One region of the Bradyrhizobium sp. BWA-3-5 genome, then DNA from elsewhere that is predicted to be linked to it. Evidence: riboswitches for the same ligand, from Rfam matches in the RefSeq annotation. Region 1 holds a riboswitch; the other holds the start of a gene.
The links. Region 1 has a riboswitch for cobalamin ahead of RX331_RS30260 (DUF1636 domain-containing protein). Riboswitches for the same ligand answer to the same signal wherever they lie in the genome.
Positions count from the first base shown of each region.

Region 2: another riboswitch for cobalamin. It lies ahead of RX331_RS27355 (DUF1636 domain-containing protein); the one in region 1 lies ahead of RX331_RS30260 (DUF1636 domain-containing protein).

Region 1 is NZ_CP136626.1:6,309,400-6,316,725, forward strand. Features, by position in the region: gene cobW (cobalamin biosynthesis protein CobW) at 1-826, opposite strand, end outside; gene cobU (bifunctional adenosylcobinamide kinase/adenosylcobinamide-phosphate guanylyltransferase) at 841-1,365, opposite strand; gene RX331_RS30260 (DUF1636 domain-containing protein) at 1,362-1,814, opposite strand; cobalamin riboswitch at 1,924-2,115, opposite strand; gene cobT (nicotinate-nucleotide--dimethylbenzimidazole phosphoribosyltransferase) at 2,212-3,267, shown strand; gene RX331_RS30270 (adenosylcobinamide-GDP ribazoletransferase) at 3,269-4,033, shown strand; gene RX331_RS30275 (protein tyrosine phosphatase) at 4,023-4,565, opposite strand; gene RX331_RS30280 (hypothetical protein) at 4,735-5,007, shown strand; gene RX331_RS30285 (CbtB domain-containing protein) at 5,060-5,242, shown strand; gene RX331_RS30290 (CbtA family protein) at 5,249-5,962, shown strand; gene RX331_RS39095 (alpha-amylase family glycosyl hydrolase) at 6,051-6,833, opposite strand; partial or broken gene RX331_RS39100 (alpha-amylase family glycosyl hydrolase) at 6,718-7,326, opposite strand, start outside.
Region 2 is NZ_CP136626.1:5,672,398-5,679,723, forward strand. Features, by position in the region: gene cobN (cobaltochelatase subunit CobN) at 1-2,023, opposite strand, end outside; gene cobW (cobalamin biosynthesis protein CobW) at 2,023-3,057, opposite strand; gene RX331_RS27355 (DUF1636 domain-containing protein) at 3,054-3,428, opposite strand; cobalamin riboswitch at 3,523-3,739, opposite strand; gene cobO (cob(I)yrinic acid a,c-diamide adenosyltransferase) at 3,779-4,444, shown strand; partial or broken gene RX331_RS27365 (cobyric acid synthase) at 4,468-5,917, shown strand; gene cobD (threonine-phosphate decarboxylase CobD) at 5,928-6,893, opposite strand; gene cbiB (adenosylcobinamide-phosphate synthase CbiB) at 6,905-7,326, opposite strand, start outside.

The DNA of each region.
Region 1 (7,326 bases):
TGAGATTCAGGGCACTAGTGACGCGCGCGCGCATGGCATCGACGCTAGCGGCCGCGGGCGGCATCACGACGATGCTGTCGAAATCGTCGTGATCGTGCTGCTCCTCCTCGCCGTGGTGGCCGGCGCGCGCTGCCATGTCGTCTTCCGCGGCGGCGTTCAGGCCGATCAAAACCGGCGCCGCCATATCGCCCTTGGAACGCACCATGTTGACGCCGGGCCGCAGCACGGCTTTGAGACGCGCCTCGATCCCAGCCAGCGCCGCCGGTGAAACCAGATCGCTCTTGGAAAGCACCACCAGATCGGCGCAGGCAAGCTGATCTTCGAATACCTCCTCGATCGGATCGTCGTGATCGAGGGAATCGTCGGCGGCCCGTTGCGCGGCAACGGCATCCTCGTCGATGGTGACGCGGCCTTCCGACAGCGCCAATGCATCAACCACCGTGACCACGCCGTCGACCGTGGCGCGGGTGCGCACCGCGGGCCAGTCGAATGCCTTCAACAGCGGTTGCGGCAACGCCAGGCCCGACGTCTCGATGACGATGGCATCCAGCGGCCGGTCGCGCGTCAGCAGTTTGTCCATGGTCGGAATGAAATCATCGGCGACCGCGCAACAGATGCAGCCGTTGGTGAGTTCGACGATATCGCCGGGCGCGCAGGCCCTTGCGGCGCACTCCTCGACCAGTCCCCCGTCAAATCCGGCATCGCCGAACTCATTGACGATCACGGCGATCCGGCGGCCATCGGCCTGCGTCAGCAGCGAACGCAGCAGCGTGGTCTTGCCGGCGCCGAGAAATCCGGTGAGCACGGTGACGGGGACACGGGACATTTCAATATTCTCCTTTAAGTCGAGCGCTTCAGCCAGAGCGGAAGCCCGGCGGCGATGAAAACAACATTGGGGACGGTGGCGGCGACGATCTGGTTGAGGCGGCCCTGGGCATCGCGAAAGCTGCGGCCGAGCGGCGTCTCGGGCACGAGACCAAGGCCGACCTCGTTTGACACCAGGACGACGGGATATTGGGCCACGCCGAGAAATCGCGTGAACCGGCGCGCTTCCACTTCGGGGTCGCGCCCCGCAAGCATCAGGTTTGACAGCCACAAGGTCAGGCAGTCCACCAGCACGGCACGGCCATGGATGGCCTCCCGGGTCAGCGCATCGACCAGCGCCAGCGGCTCCTCGACGGTGATCCAACCGTCGCCCCGCCGCTGACGATGATGGGCGATGCGCGAGCGCATCTCGTCGTCGCCCGCAGTCGCGGTGGCGAGGTAGATCCGCGCAAGTCCGCTGTCCGCGACCAATCGCTCGGCGAACGCGGATTTGCCAGAGCGCGCGCCGCCCAGCACCAGCGTGGTGGCAAGAACAGTCATTTCGGTGCGCTGCCGTCGTCCGGCGACCAGCGCATCGGCGGCACGCGCGCCACCATGCCCTTGCGCAGAACTTCCGCCCGCTCGCGCCACGGCACCAGGCCGTAGTCGGAGTTACGGTAGGACTCGACAAACGATACGAGGGCCGCAGTGCCGCTCTCGGTCTGCAGATCGCCGAACAAGAACGTGTAACCATCAGCACTTGACACCGCGACGGTTGCGGGCCGCTTGCAGACGCTAAGGCATTGCACCGGCCGCACCTGAACGTGATCGGACGAACCGATCGCGGCCTTGACCGCTTCAAACATATCGGGGCCGACCACGGCGCCGCCATCGGCGTTCCTGCAGGTGATGCACACGCTCACGAAGGTAGGGCCGCTCGGTGCGTTCGCACGCGCAGCTTCGACCAACGCCAAATCAGCGGGATTTTGCTCAGCCTTTTCGCGATCCATCACAGGCTCACATCACGGCCGTCGGGCCACGAGCTTTGTTGGGTCGCGCCGACGGCTCATCGCCGTCAGGCTCGCTCCCGTCCGGTGCACCCCGCCCCGACGACGCCTCCAAAGCACAGTTCGTGATGGCAGGTCTCCTGGCTCGCGGGTCGTTGCCGTCAGCCGCCTTCCCGGGAATCCCAGTGGCATCGGCTCGGGGCTCGTCGCTTACAGTTGCGGGGGCAGCGCCGGCATTGAGAGAACTCGCACCGGCTTCCCTTTTCACCTCCCTCGCGGGAGGACCATCGCGGATGACGCTAGCCGCCGCGGTAGCCGGGGTCAACCGGTGCGGCCCTTGGGTCAGATCGGATTGACCTGACATGGGCTGTTGGGTCAGGTAGGCCCGGAAAGGAACCCCATGACGACCGAATCCCGACCGCTTTGGCAGCCGCCTTTCGTTCCCCCGCTCAATCAGGAGTTGGAGGCAACGATGCGCGCGCGAATCGACGGGAAGGCCAAGCCTTTGGGGTCGCTCGGGCGCATCGAGGACCTCGCTGTGCGGCTTGGCATGATCGCGCATCCAGCGGCTCCCAAAGCCGACAAGGCCGTGCTGCTGGTCTTCGCCGGCGACCACGGTCTCACCGAGGAAGGCGTGTCGCAATATCCGTCGGCGGTGACAGTCGCGATGGTGAGGACCTATCTGGCGGGCCGCGCCAGCGCCAATGCCTTTGCCACCGCGGGCGATGTTGGGATTCGCGTCGTGGACGCCGGGGTGGCCGCCGAACTGCCCGCGCATCCCAATTTGATCGACGCCAAGATCCGGATGGGTACCGCCAACGCCGCACGCGAACCGGCAATGACGATGCGACAGGCCGAAGATGCGCTGGCCAAGGGCTGCGCGCTCGCGATGGCCGAGATCGCCGCGGGCGCCGATATCATCGCGCTCGGCGAAATGGGCATCGGCAACACCGCCTCCTCCGCCCTGCTGGTGCATCGCCTGGCACCGGCGCCGCTTGATGAATGTATTGGGACCGGCGCCGGGCAGGATGATCCGGGCATGGCACGCAAGCGGGCCGCCATCGCCAAAGCCGCGGCGCGCAGCGATGCCAGCTCTCCACTGGACGTCCTCAGCGAGTTCGGCGGGCTCGAAATTGCGATGATGGCCGGCGCGGTGCTGGGCGCGGCCTCAAAGCGGCGGCCGGTCGTCATCGATGGCTTCATCTCCAGTGCGGCCGCGCTGGTGGCCATTCGGCTCTGTCCCGCTGCGCGCGATTATTGCGTGCTCGCGCATCGCTCCGCCGAAAAGGGCCACGACATCGTGCTCGCCGCGTTCGGCGCAAAGCCGCTGCTCGATCTTGGGCTGCGGCTCGGTGAAGGCACAGGTGCCCTCCTCGCCGTGCCGCTGGTGCGCGCGGCCGCGCGGCTCGTGACCGACGTCGCCGACCTCAGCGACGTTCTGGCCGGGAATATCTGACATGAACGAGACCGAGCGCTTCTTCGATGCGGTGCGGTTTCTCACCATCCTGCCCACGCCGCCGACAAAAGCCGCGCCCCAGCCGGACTGGCTGGCCCGATCCCTAAAATATTTTCCGCTGGTCGGAAGCGGCATCGGCGCCGGCTCGGCGATCGTTCTGCTGCTTGCCGGCCAAATCTGGGGGCCATTTGTTGCCGCGATGCTGGCGATCATCGCCGCCGCCGTCATCACCTCCGCGCTGCACGAGGACGGCCTCGCCGATACCATCGATGCCTTCGGCGGCGGCTGGACCGTCGAACGACGGCTGGAGATCATGAAGGACAGCCGAATCGGAACCTACGGCGCGCTAGCCCTGGGTTTTGGCGTCGCCTTGCGCATAGCGGCGCTGACGCAGTTGCCCTTATGGGCCGGCGCCTTCGCACTGGTCGCGAGCCACGCCGCAGCACGCGCCACGCCGGGGTTTGTCATCAACGCCATGAGCTACACGGGCGATACCACGGCAATGAAAGTCAACTATGCCGAGGTGCCCGTTCGTGCTGAGGAAATACGGTTTGCCCTGATCACCGTCGTTATTGCCGCGCTGCCGCTGGCGTTCATTTCCGCCTTTTCGGTGCTTTCCGGAGCGCTGCTCGGCGCCACGCTGGCCGCTGCCCTCGCGATATGGTCGCGACGGCTGATCGGCGGATACACCGGCGACGTTCTCGGCGCCATTGAACAGGTATTCGAGATCGGGTTCCTGCTCGGCGTCGCCGCCATCATCCGATAGGCCACGACAACGGGAGCTGATATGGTTTGCCTTCGAAAGCGTCGGCACCGCGGCCGATCCGATCGATCGCTTCCGCCATCCGGCCGCCTCGTCCGAGCAAATCATCGGCCAGCGACACCATCAGCCGGTTCGGCGTCACCGATGGCGCACGGCGTCGCAATTCCTCCGCGATGTCGCGCTCGAAGCCCGGATTGCGGTCGCAGGCGATCACATAGGCCGCAGCGCTTGAGCGGCTGATGCCGGCCCAACAATGGATCAGCAGGGCGCGGTCGCCCGCCTCACGCCCGAAATCCAGGATCGCCTTCATCGTGGCACTGTCCGGCGCGACGAAGCCCGGCACGGCCTCCGTGATGTCATGAAACGACAATTCCCGGTGTCGCTCGCACGCAAGCGCTCGATGGTCCTCGCCTCCATGATCCGGCGACAGCAGGGTCAACAGATCGAACCGGTTAAGCCCCGCCGCAACGCCGGAGAGCCCGCTGAGCGGGCAGACGTAAAGGCATGGCGGGCCCTCGGAAGTTTCCGCGATCATGGCGTTGTCCCCGGCGAGAACCACATCGCAAACTGGAGTGAGCGAAACCCGTTGCCGGTATCGCCAGTCACAAACGTGGCATCGGATGGTGTAAGGAGTCAATCGATTGCCGCCTTCCTGCGAGACAGCAAGCCCCCTAAGTTGCCGCGCGACCACTGAAGATCGATTGATGCCATCAAGCAAACCACCCATCTGGCGGAATGACATCGATGCGCTGGCATTTCAGCCGGAGGAGCACAATGGCCGCTGCATGGTGCACCGCCGGGCGTTCCGCACCTTGTTGCGGGCAATGCCGTCACCACGACAATGCATCGAATTCTTCAACGCTCATCAGGAGGCGTTTCAGGCGGCGGCCCGTGCAAAATTGCTGCGGAGACAGGTGGCGACGACAGCGAACTTCCACCTGACGAGCCGGGATGTCTCCCGGGAGCTAAAAAATTGAGGTCGCGCTCGCATTCTTTCTGGGCTAAAGATGAGCATCTTCGAGGACAGCCATGCAACAATCCCAGACCGCCAACGCCCCCTTCAGCACCGTCAATTCAAACACCATTGCTCAGGCTGTGCTGGCGATGGCCTTGGGGCTCTTCATCGTCGGCGTGGTCGGCTTCTCGCATATCAGTGCGGTTCATAATGCCGCGCACGATGTCCGCCACGCCAACGCGTTTCCCTGTCACTGACGACGAATGCCGGTTTTCAGGTCGATCGTATTTTCAGCTGCGCTGGCCGGCTTGATCGTGGGCGTGGTTATTTCGATTGCGCAGTTCGTTGGCACCGTGCCGCTGATCCAGCAGAGCGAGGTCTATGAACGCAGGGCCGCAGCGCCGGCGACCCAAGACCACGCCTCGCCCGCCAACGATCAAGACAAGGCCCATCATCCCGAGAGCGCGTGGGAGCCTGAGGAAGGCTTCCAGCGCAACGCCTTCACCGTCGGCGCCAATATTCTGACCGCGATCGGTTTTGCGCTGCTGCTCACCGGTGTGTATGCGATCCGGGGCCGGCACGTGACATGGCGGGAGGGCCTGCTATGGGGCCTTGCCGGCTTTGTCGTTTTCACGGCTGCGCCGGGCCTCGGCTTACCCCCCGAATTGCCGGGCATGCCGGTAGCTGATCTAACGGCACGGCAGATCTGGTGGATCGCGACTGCCGCCGCCACGGCAGGAGGGCTTTGCCTCTTGGCTCTCAGCCCGGCCGCCTGGTCGGCGGTTCTCGGCCTGGCCCTGATCGCGCTGCCGCATCTGATCGGTGCACCGCTGGCTCCGGAATCTCACAGCGCGGTCCCTGCCGCGCTCTCGCATCGATTTATCGTCGTGGTGACGCTCACCAGCCTGTTGTTCTGGGCACTTTTGGGCGTCGCGACCAGCCTGGCGTTCGAACGTATCTCGCGTTCGCAATCATAGTCGCCAGCAACAGATTGAAAACCGTACGGCCCGGGCCGCGCTCACCGCCGAGGACCGATGCGCGTCGCTCGGTCGCGCGGCACAGGCCTCAGAGTTCGATGATGAGTCCCTCATCGCCCCGAAGCAAGATGCTGTTTGCCACCCTCTCACCGTCCCGGTCCGCTCCCGTGGACACCAAAACCGCTGCAGGCGTGCCCTGCTCAAAGCCGAGAACCTGGGGCTCGCTGGTCAGATTCAGGACAATGAGCAGCTTGGTATCACCGAGCTCACGGAAATAGACCAACAGGTCCTCGTCGACAAAGCGCGGCCTATAGGAGCCAATTGATAGCGCGGGCATTTCCTTGCGAAGGCGCAGCAGGCGCCGATAAAGATTCCAGATTGAAGTTGCATCCTCACGCAGGTTCACAACGTTTTCCGATTGCCAATTGTCGGCAAGCGGAAGCCATGGATCGATGTTGCTGAAACCGGCGCTAGCACTCGCGTCCCACGGCATGGGAGTTCGACAGCCGTCCCTGCCAACACCGATTCCGGGGACGTTGCGCTCGAACGGATCGCACACGCGGTGGCGGGGAATTGCGACCTGACGCATTCCCAGTTCGTCGCCGTAGTAGATCGTGGGCGTGCCTCGCAGAGTCAGCAGCAGCATGGCCGCGACGGCCGCCTGCCCTTTGCCGACGCGGCCGCCAATCCGCGTTCGATCGTGATTGCCAAGCACCCAGTTTGGCCATCCGCCTTTTGGCAAGGCGCCTTCGTAGTCAGCGATCAGCGCCTGAATGCACCTCGCGTCCCAGCGAACGCCAAGCAGCGCGAAGTTGAACGGCAGGTGGACACCGCCGAGGTCTCGACCGTAATAGGCAACCAGGCGCTCCACTGGCAGGTATATCTCCCCGATCAGCAGACGGTCTGAACTCATCGACGGTACGACGCAGCACCGCGATAACGTCGTGCACCTCCGGGAGATCGGTCGTGTAGAGCGGAGCGAGCGCTTCATTCGGCGGCTTGCCCTTCTGATAATTCGGATTGCGCGGGTTGTCGCGAAAGGCTTCGTCCTTGAGCAGGTGCCAGATCACGTCGACGCGAAAGCCATCGACGCCCTTGCGCATCCAGAAGCGAAGCACATCGCACATCGCCTCCACCACTTCCGGATTTCGCCAGTTCAGGTCGGGCTGGGAGTTTAGAAAGGCATGGTAGTAATACTGGCCGGAAGCCTCGTCCAACTTCCAGGCGCTGCCAGAACTCGGACAGCCAATTGTTGGGGGACCGCGGCCCGGCGCCGGGTCGCGCCAGATATACCAATCGCGCTTGGCGCTTGTCCGCGAGCTGCGGCTTTCGATGAACCAAGGATGCTGGTCAGAAGAATGGTT
Region 2 (7,326 bases), 640 kb from region 1:
GGCCGAACACATGCAGCCCATCGCCGAACTGGCTCTCCTTGAGATCGCAGACGAAGCGATCGATCCGAGGAATGACCTCCGCCGGCGCAGCCGAGGCGCCAAGGCCGAGATCGTCTTCCAGGCCCGCGGCCCGCGCTTCATCGCGGATCGCCACAATCAGACGCTGGCGGCGCGCGGGATCGAGACCATCAGACGTCGAATACTCATCAAGCAGTTGCTCGAGCGGACGCAAGCCTTCAGGCAATGCGGCCTGCGCCAGCGGCGGCGGCAAATGGCCGATCGTGACCGCGCTAATGCGCCGCTTGGCCTGCGCTGCCTCACCGGGATCGTTGACGATGAAGGGATAGACCACCGGCATGTCGCCAATCAGCGCTTCCGGCCAGCAGGAGGCCGATAGGGCGACGGACTTGCCGGGCAGCCACTCCAGCGTTCCATGCGTGCCCATGTGGACGACCGCATCAACCTCTTGCCGCCGGAGCCAGAGATAGAACGCGACATAGGCGTGGCGAGGCGTGCGCGAGATATCGTGATACTCGACGTCATGATTGGTGACATCACCGCGCTCGGGCTGAACGGCGATGATCGCCTTGCCACGCTGGATTGCTGCAAAATGAAATTCGCCGTCACGGCAGGCGGGATCGTTCTGCGTCGCCCCCCAGGCGCGCGCGAGGTCATCCTGCAGCTGGCACGGAAGTCTCGCCAGCTCAGCGCCGTAATCAGCAACGCTAAAGGTCAATTTCTCCTGCAGGAGAGCTGCACCAAGCGCTTCTGTTGGCTTCACGTCGAAACCGGCAGCGCCGAGATCGGACAATAGCGTTTCGACCGAAGCAAGCGCGTCGAGCCCGACCGCATGCGCAATCTGGTGCGGACGACCCGGATAATTCGAGAGCACAATCGCCAGCCGCTTCCCCCCCGCCGGCTTGTTCGCGAGCCTGTGCCAGGCGGCCACCCGATCCACGACAGCATCGACACGTTCGTCGTCGGGCATGTGCGCCAGGTGCGAGAATTGCAGTTCGGAATCGCGCGCGCTCGGCGACTTGAAACTGACCACGCCCGCTAGCAGCCGGCCGTCAACCTCGGGCAACACCACATGCATCGCCAGATCGCCCGGCGAGAGACCGCGAAGCGATTCCGCCCACTCCTCGCGCCGGGCCGTCGACAACGCGACCTGGAACACCGGACAGGATGCAGCATCGAAAGGCGTCGTCCCTTCGCCGGTGACAGCAGAGAAAGCGGTTGCATTGACGATCACCGCAGGCGTGCATTCCTCGAACTGCCGCTTAAGCCAATCCGTCACACCGGCCACCTTTAGCGAGGCGACGAACACGCCATAGCCATCAAAACCCTTCTTCCGCAGGGCTGTGATCAGCGCGTCGACCGGGGCGGTATCGGCTGAGGTGAGATAGGAGCGATAGAAGGTGACGAGCGCATGCGGCCCTCGATCGGGATTTGGCAGCGCCGCGACTGCACCACGACGCGGATCGTAGAAACCGATCTCGGGAATTTCGACTTCGCCGACGACAGGTCCCGCATAGAGACCCGAAGCTAGTGCGAGTTGTGCGATTGCAGCCTGCGCCGCAACCGTTCCGCCCTTGTCGCACAACGCCTTCAGCCGTCCGAGCGCCGACACGGGTAATGTCGAGAGCGCATCCAGGCGCGGATCGTCGCGACCGTCCGCGGGGAGCACCGCAAGCGCGATATCGCGGTCCTTCGCAAGTTGATGCAGGGCAGCCAGCCCATATGACCAGTAGGATTCGCCGCCGATCAGGCGCACCAAAATGCCGCGCGCATGCGACAGCGTCCGCTCGATATAGGTGTCGACCGACAGGGGATGACGCAGCTCCGCAAGATTCGCGAGCCTCAGCGATGGCAGTCCGGCACGGCCGCGACGCCAGCCAGAGGCGAACGCGGCAAGATCGCTGTCCGAGAACGAGAGCACGACAAGGTCTGCCGGATCTTGACCGAGATCCTTAGGGATCGCAGTCTCCTCAAGACCGCGGCTCTCGCGAAAGATGACGTGCATCAGATCTCGAGTCCAGTCCTGATGGCCGCCTCATCGATATCGTCGTGTTCACCGATCACCACCAGCTTCGAGCGCCTTGGCCGCGTGCCCCATGGCCTATCGAACTGATGCCCCACCCGCTCGCCGACCGATTGCAGCAGCAATCGCATCGGCTTGCCCGCGACCGCGATATATCCCTTCGCGCGCAATACGTTCTGCTCACGCGCAAGCCGCTTGATCGATTCGACCAGCGCATCCACGTCAGCCACTTCCGGGAGCTCGACGACTATCGAAGCAAAATCGTTGTGTTCGTGCTCTTCTTCGCCGTCGCGATGAGAAGGTCGCGAAGCGAGATCGTCTTCAGCAGCCGCTTCGAGACCAAGGATCACACGCGCATCGACTGCACCATTGACGACAGGCAGCATTGGCACGCGACGCGGCATTTCGGCGGTGATCGCCGCCTTGGCCGCTTCAAGTCCTGCCGCGCCGGCAAGGTCCGCCTTGGTGAGCAGCACGATATCCGCGCACGCGATCTGATCCTCGAACACTTCCGACAGCGGCGTCTCGTGATCGAGGTTCTGATCGGCCGAACGCTGCGCTTCCACTGCGGCAGGGTCGGGCGCAAAGCGGCCGGCGGCCACGGCCTCGGCATCCGCAAGCGCAATCACGCCGTCGACCGTGATTCGTGAGCGGATCTCTGGCCAGTCGAAGGCCTTGAGCAGCGGCTTTGGCAAAGCCAGGCCGGATGTCTCGATCACGATATGATCAGGCCTCACGGGGCGCGAGAGTAGTTGCTCCATGGCGGGGATGAAGTCATCGGCGACCGTGCAGCAGATGCAGCCATTGGCGAGCTCGACGATATTCTCGGCAGGACAGCTGGCGTCGGCGCAGGATTTCAGGATCTCGCCGTCGACGCCCTCGCTACCAAACTCGTTGACAAGCACCGCAAGCTTCTTGCCGTTCGCATTGGTGATCAAGTGCTGGATCAGCGTCGTCTTGCCCGATCCGAGAAAACCAGTGACGACGGTCACCGGAACCTTGGTGAGGGTATTCATTCTGCGGCCTCTGGCAGGACGGCGATCGGTGGAATACGGGCAAGCGACTGCTTGCGGAAGATCGCCGGCCGGCTGCGCCATGGCACAATGCCATCTGGCGCGGCCGCGTAGGCCGCAGCCCCGGCGACTACATCCGGTGCGTTTGCATCGGACAAGCGACCGTACACATAGGACCAGCGCCCAAGCCCCGAGAGCGCAATCGAGCAGCCTTGGCTGCAGGCCGACAGGCATTCGACCGGAACGACGCTGACGCCCTCCGGCACGCCAGCCTCGAGGAGAGCGCTGTGCAGACGCGCGCCCGGTGTGGTTTCGCCATCCCTTACTGCCTGGTCGGCACGACAGGTGATGCAGACGTGAAGCGTGACGGTCATCGCCCCTTCTCAACAAAAATTTGGCGGAGGCGATGAGGTACGCGAACCAATGACACACGGGTTCGCTCCCCGTCGCGGAACACCCCGTCCGCCGGTGGTCAATCGGTGCGCTGGCAGGTCTCCCGGCTTGCGGAGCAGGTTCTTCCCTCGATCTCCACCTTCCCAACCCTTAAAGGTCAGTGGCTCTTGGAGATCTCTCCGGTCACGGTCGCGGGGGCGGCTGCGCTTCAGGCTCGAGCTTTGAGGCTAGAGCCCTATCGCATTCCCTCTTCGCCTGTCGTAGGACAGGAACCAACGCCACCGCACCATTTGCCCAAGCGTGCAACTTGTCAAGCCAAAGGGACGTGCAGATGACTTCCGGATCTGATGCTGCTGAGGAAGAAACCGCGATCTCCGAATTCGCATTGGATGCCCGCCATTCGGCAAAAATGGCAAAGAAAATGGCAAAGAAGAAGGCCGCGCGCGACCGGATGATGTCCACCAAGAGTGGAGAGAGGGGGCTCATCATTGTCCACACCGGGGCAGGCAAGGGAAAATCTTCCTTGGCCTTCGGCATGATCATGCGGTGCCTCGCGCATGGCTTTTCCTGCGCCGTCGTGCAGTTCATCAAGGGTGCATGGGACACTGGCGAGCGCCGCCTGCTCACCGGACATTTTGGCGAACTGTGCCAATTCCATGCGATGGAGGAAGGCTTTACCTGGGAAACGCAGGACCGCGTCCGCGACATCGCCGCTGCCCGCACCGCATGGGAAAAGGCCAAGCAGCTGATCGCTGATGAAGCCTTGCGCATGATGGTTCTCGACGAGATCAATATTGCGCTTCGCTACGACTATCTGGAGATCGGAGAGGTCGTTGAGTTCCTGAAGAATTCAAAGCCGCCAATGATGCATGTCGTCCTCACCGGACGCAATGCCAAGCAGGAATTGATCGACGCCGCCGACCTTGTCACGGAGATGACGCTCGTGAAGCATCCCTTCCGATCCGGCATCAAGGCCCAGCCCGGCGTTGAGTTCTGACCAAGCAATCGGGATTCGATTCGATGGCGCGCGCATTGATGATCCAGGGAGCGGGTTCGGACGTGGGCAAGTCGCTCATCGTGGCCGGCCTTGCCCGCGCTGCCACCCGGCGCGGCAATCGGGTGCTGCCGTTCAAGCCGCAGAACATGTCGAACAATGCCGCCGTGACGGTCGACGGCGGCGAGATCGGACGCGCGCAGGCATTGCAGGCGCAGGCCGCAGGTGTCGAGCCGCATACCGATATGAATCCGGTCTTGCTGAAGCCGGAAACTGATGTCGGCGCCCAGATCATCGTGCACGGACGCCGCGTGGCGACGCTGCGCGCGCGCGTGCATACGCTGCGATGAAGCCATCGCTGATGGCGCCGGTTCTCGAGAGTTTCGCCCGTATCAAGGATCGCGCCGATCTTGTTCTCGTCGAGGGCGCCGGCAGCCCCGCCGAGGTCAATCTGAGGAGCGCCGATATCGCCAATATGGGCTTTGCCCGCAAGGCCGACATTCCCGTCGTGCTGGTCGGCGATATTGATCGCGGCGGTGTCATTGCGCAGCTCGTCGGAATCAAGGCCATGCTCGATCCCGACGATGCGGCCATGATTCGCGGCTTCGTCATCAACAAGTTCCGCGGCGATCCATCACTGTTCGATGACGGCTACCGGCTGATCGAAGCGCGCACATCGTGGCGGGGCTTTGGGGTCCTTCCCTACTTCGCCTGCGCTCGTGAACTTCCGGCCGAAGACGCGCTTGGGCTTACCGGCGCACGCAAGGCAGGCAAGTGCAAGATTGTCTTTTCGCGCTGTCGCGGATCGCGAATTTTGACGACCTCGATCCACTGAAGCTCGAACCTGATGTCGACCTTGTGATGGTCCGGCCTGGAGAAGCAATCCCTGGCGATGCAAAGCTCGTGATCCTGCTGGGCTCGAAGTCGACCCGCGGCGAGCTCGCCTTCCTGCGCGCCCAAGGTTGGGACATCGATCTTCTTGCGCATCATCGTCGCGGCGGTCATGTTCTTGGCGTCTGCGGCGGTTACCAGATGCTCGGACGCAGTGTGGCGGATCCGGAGGGAATTGAGGGACCGGCGGGCGAAACTCCCGGTCTCGGACTCATCGACGTAACGACGGTGATGACGCCACAAAAGACTCTGAGCCGCGTCACGGCGGTCCACGCTGCGACGAACCGGCAGATCGAGGCTTACGAGATTCACATCGGACATACCGACGGGCCGGATCGTGCACGGCCATTTGCTTTGCTTGGCGGAGCGCCGGAAGGCGCGGTATCCAGCGACGGCCGCGTGTATGGCAGCTATCTGCACGGCCTGTTCGCTTCCGACAGTTTCCGCAAGACATTTCTCGCACAACTAGACATTCCGGCCGCGGACCAGCAATACCGCGCCAGGGTGGAGAGCGCGCTCGATACGCTTGCCGATTACATCGATACCTATCTCGATGTCGAAGGCCTGCTTACGCTTGCCCGCTGAGGAGGGGCGATCAAGGCGAGATTGTGGCGGAAAACCGCGCCCATTCCGTCTCGTCACCCGGCAAGCCAAGCCGCAGCCATCCCGGCCGCTTCCCAAATATGCGCGACCATATCTGGTGGCGCGCGAGCTTCTGCTGCGCGGCGCGTGCCTCGCCAGTTTCATAGAGCCGGAACAGCGGCGTGCCGCCGACCAATGTCCAGCCCTGTGATTGCACTTCAGCATCCAGGCGGAGGCAATCGCGTGCCAGACGCGTCGAGGTCGCGTTTGCCCAATCGCGATCAAGCAAGGCGCGCCGTCCGATCACAATCGCTGCACCCGAAATCGGCCACGGGCCGACCATCGCGGCCAGCGCAGCGACATCGGCCTCGCTGCCGAGCGCGAAACCGAGGCGCAGTCCCGCAAGCCCGTAGAATTTTCCGAACGATCGCAGGAGTAACAGCCCCGGCCGTCCCGCCTCGGGTGCCAGCGACAAGCCCGAAACGGCATCAGCGAAGCTTTCGTCGACGACGAGTCGACCGACGCGCGGCAAAAGCGCCAGCAGTTCGCTTGGATCAAAGCATCGGCCGTCTGGATTGTTGGGATGGACGACCACGGCGATATCCGCTCCCTGCAGCCCTTCGAGATCAAAAACCTCGGCCACGTCCCAGGCTGCCGCGGAAAAAACCGCCGCGTATTCGTTATAGGTCGGCGCGAGAATCCGCGCCCGACCGCGCGATGAAAGACTCGGCAACAACTGGATGGCCGCTTGTACGCCACCGAGCGCCACGATTGGTGCCTTGGTGGCGTAGTTCTCTCGCGCTGCTCGATGCAGGGACTCGATATCGGATCGCGAAGGCAGTGCACTCCAGGACCTGGGCTCGACCTCACCCACCGGATAGGGCTGCCGGTTCATCCCGGTTGAGAGGTCGATCCAGTCCTGCGCGCGCCCGCCGAATCGGTGCACGGCAAGATCGAGATTTCCACCATGCTCGGGCATTGCCCTCTCTGTCATGCGAAAGCCAAAATCGCAAGCGCACCGGCCAACAGAACCATAGCGCGGACGTACAGCGTCAACCCCTGCCGGATGTCAGCAGCGCGCGGATCGCGTGCGCCCTCGTTGAGCCAGGGTTCGTCGGCGATGCTTCCATGATAGATGCGCGGCCCGCTGAGCCGCACGCCCAGCCCGCCGGCCATCGCTGCTTCCGGCCAGCCGGCATTGATCGAGCGATGACGGTTGGCATCACGCGCCATGCAAGACAACGAGTTCGAGGGCCGCGTCGCCAGCACCATAAACAACAAGCCGGTGAGTCGCGCCGGTACGAAATTTGCGAGATCGTCGATGCGCGCGGCGGCCCAACCGAAAGCTTCATGGCGCATCGTGCGATGGCCGATCATTGAATCGAGCGTATTGATCGCCTTATAGCCAATGA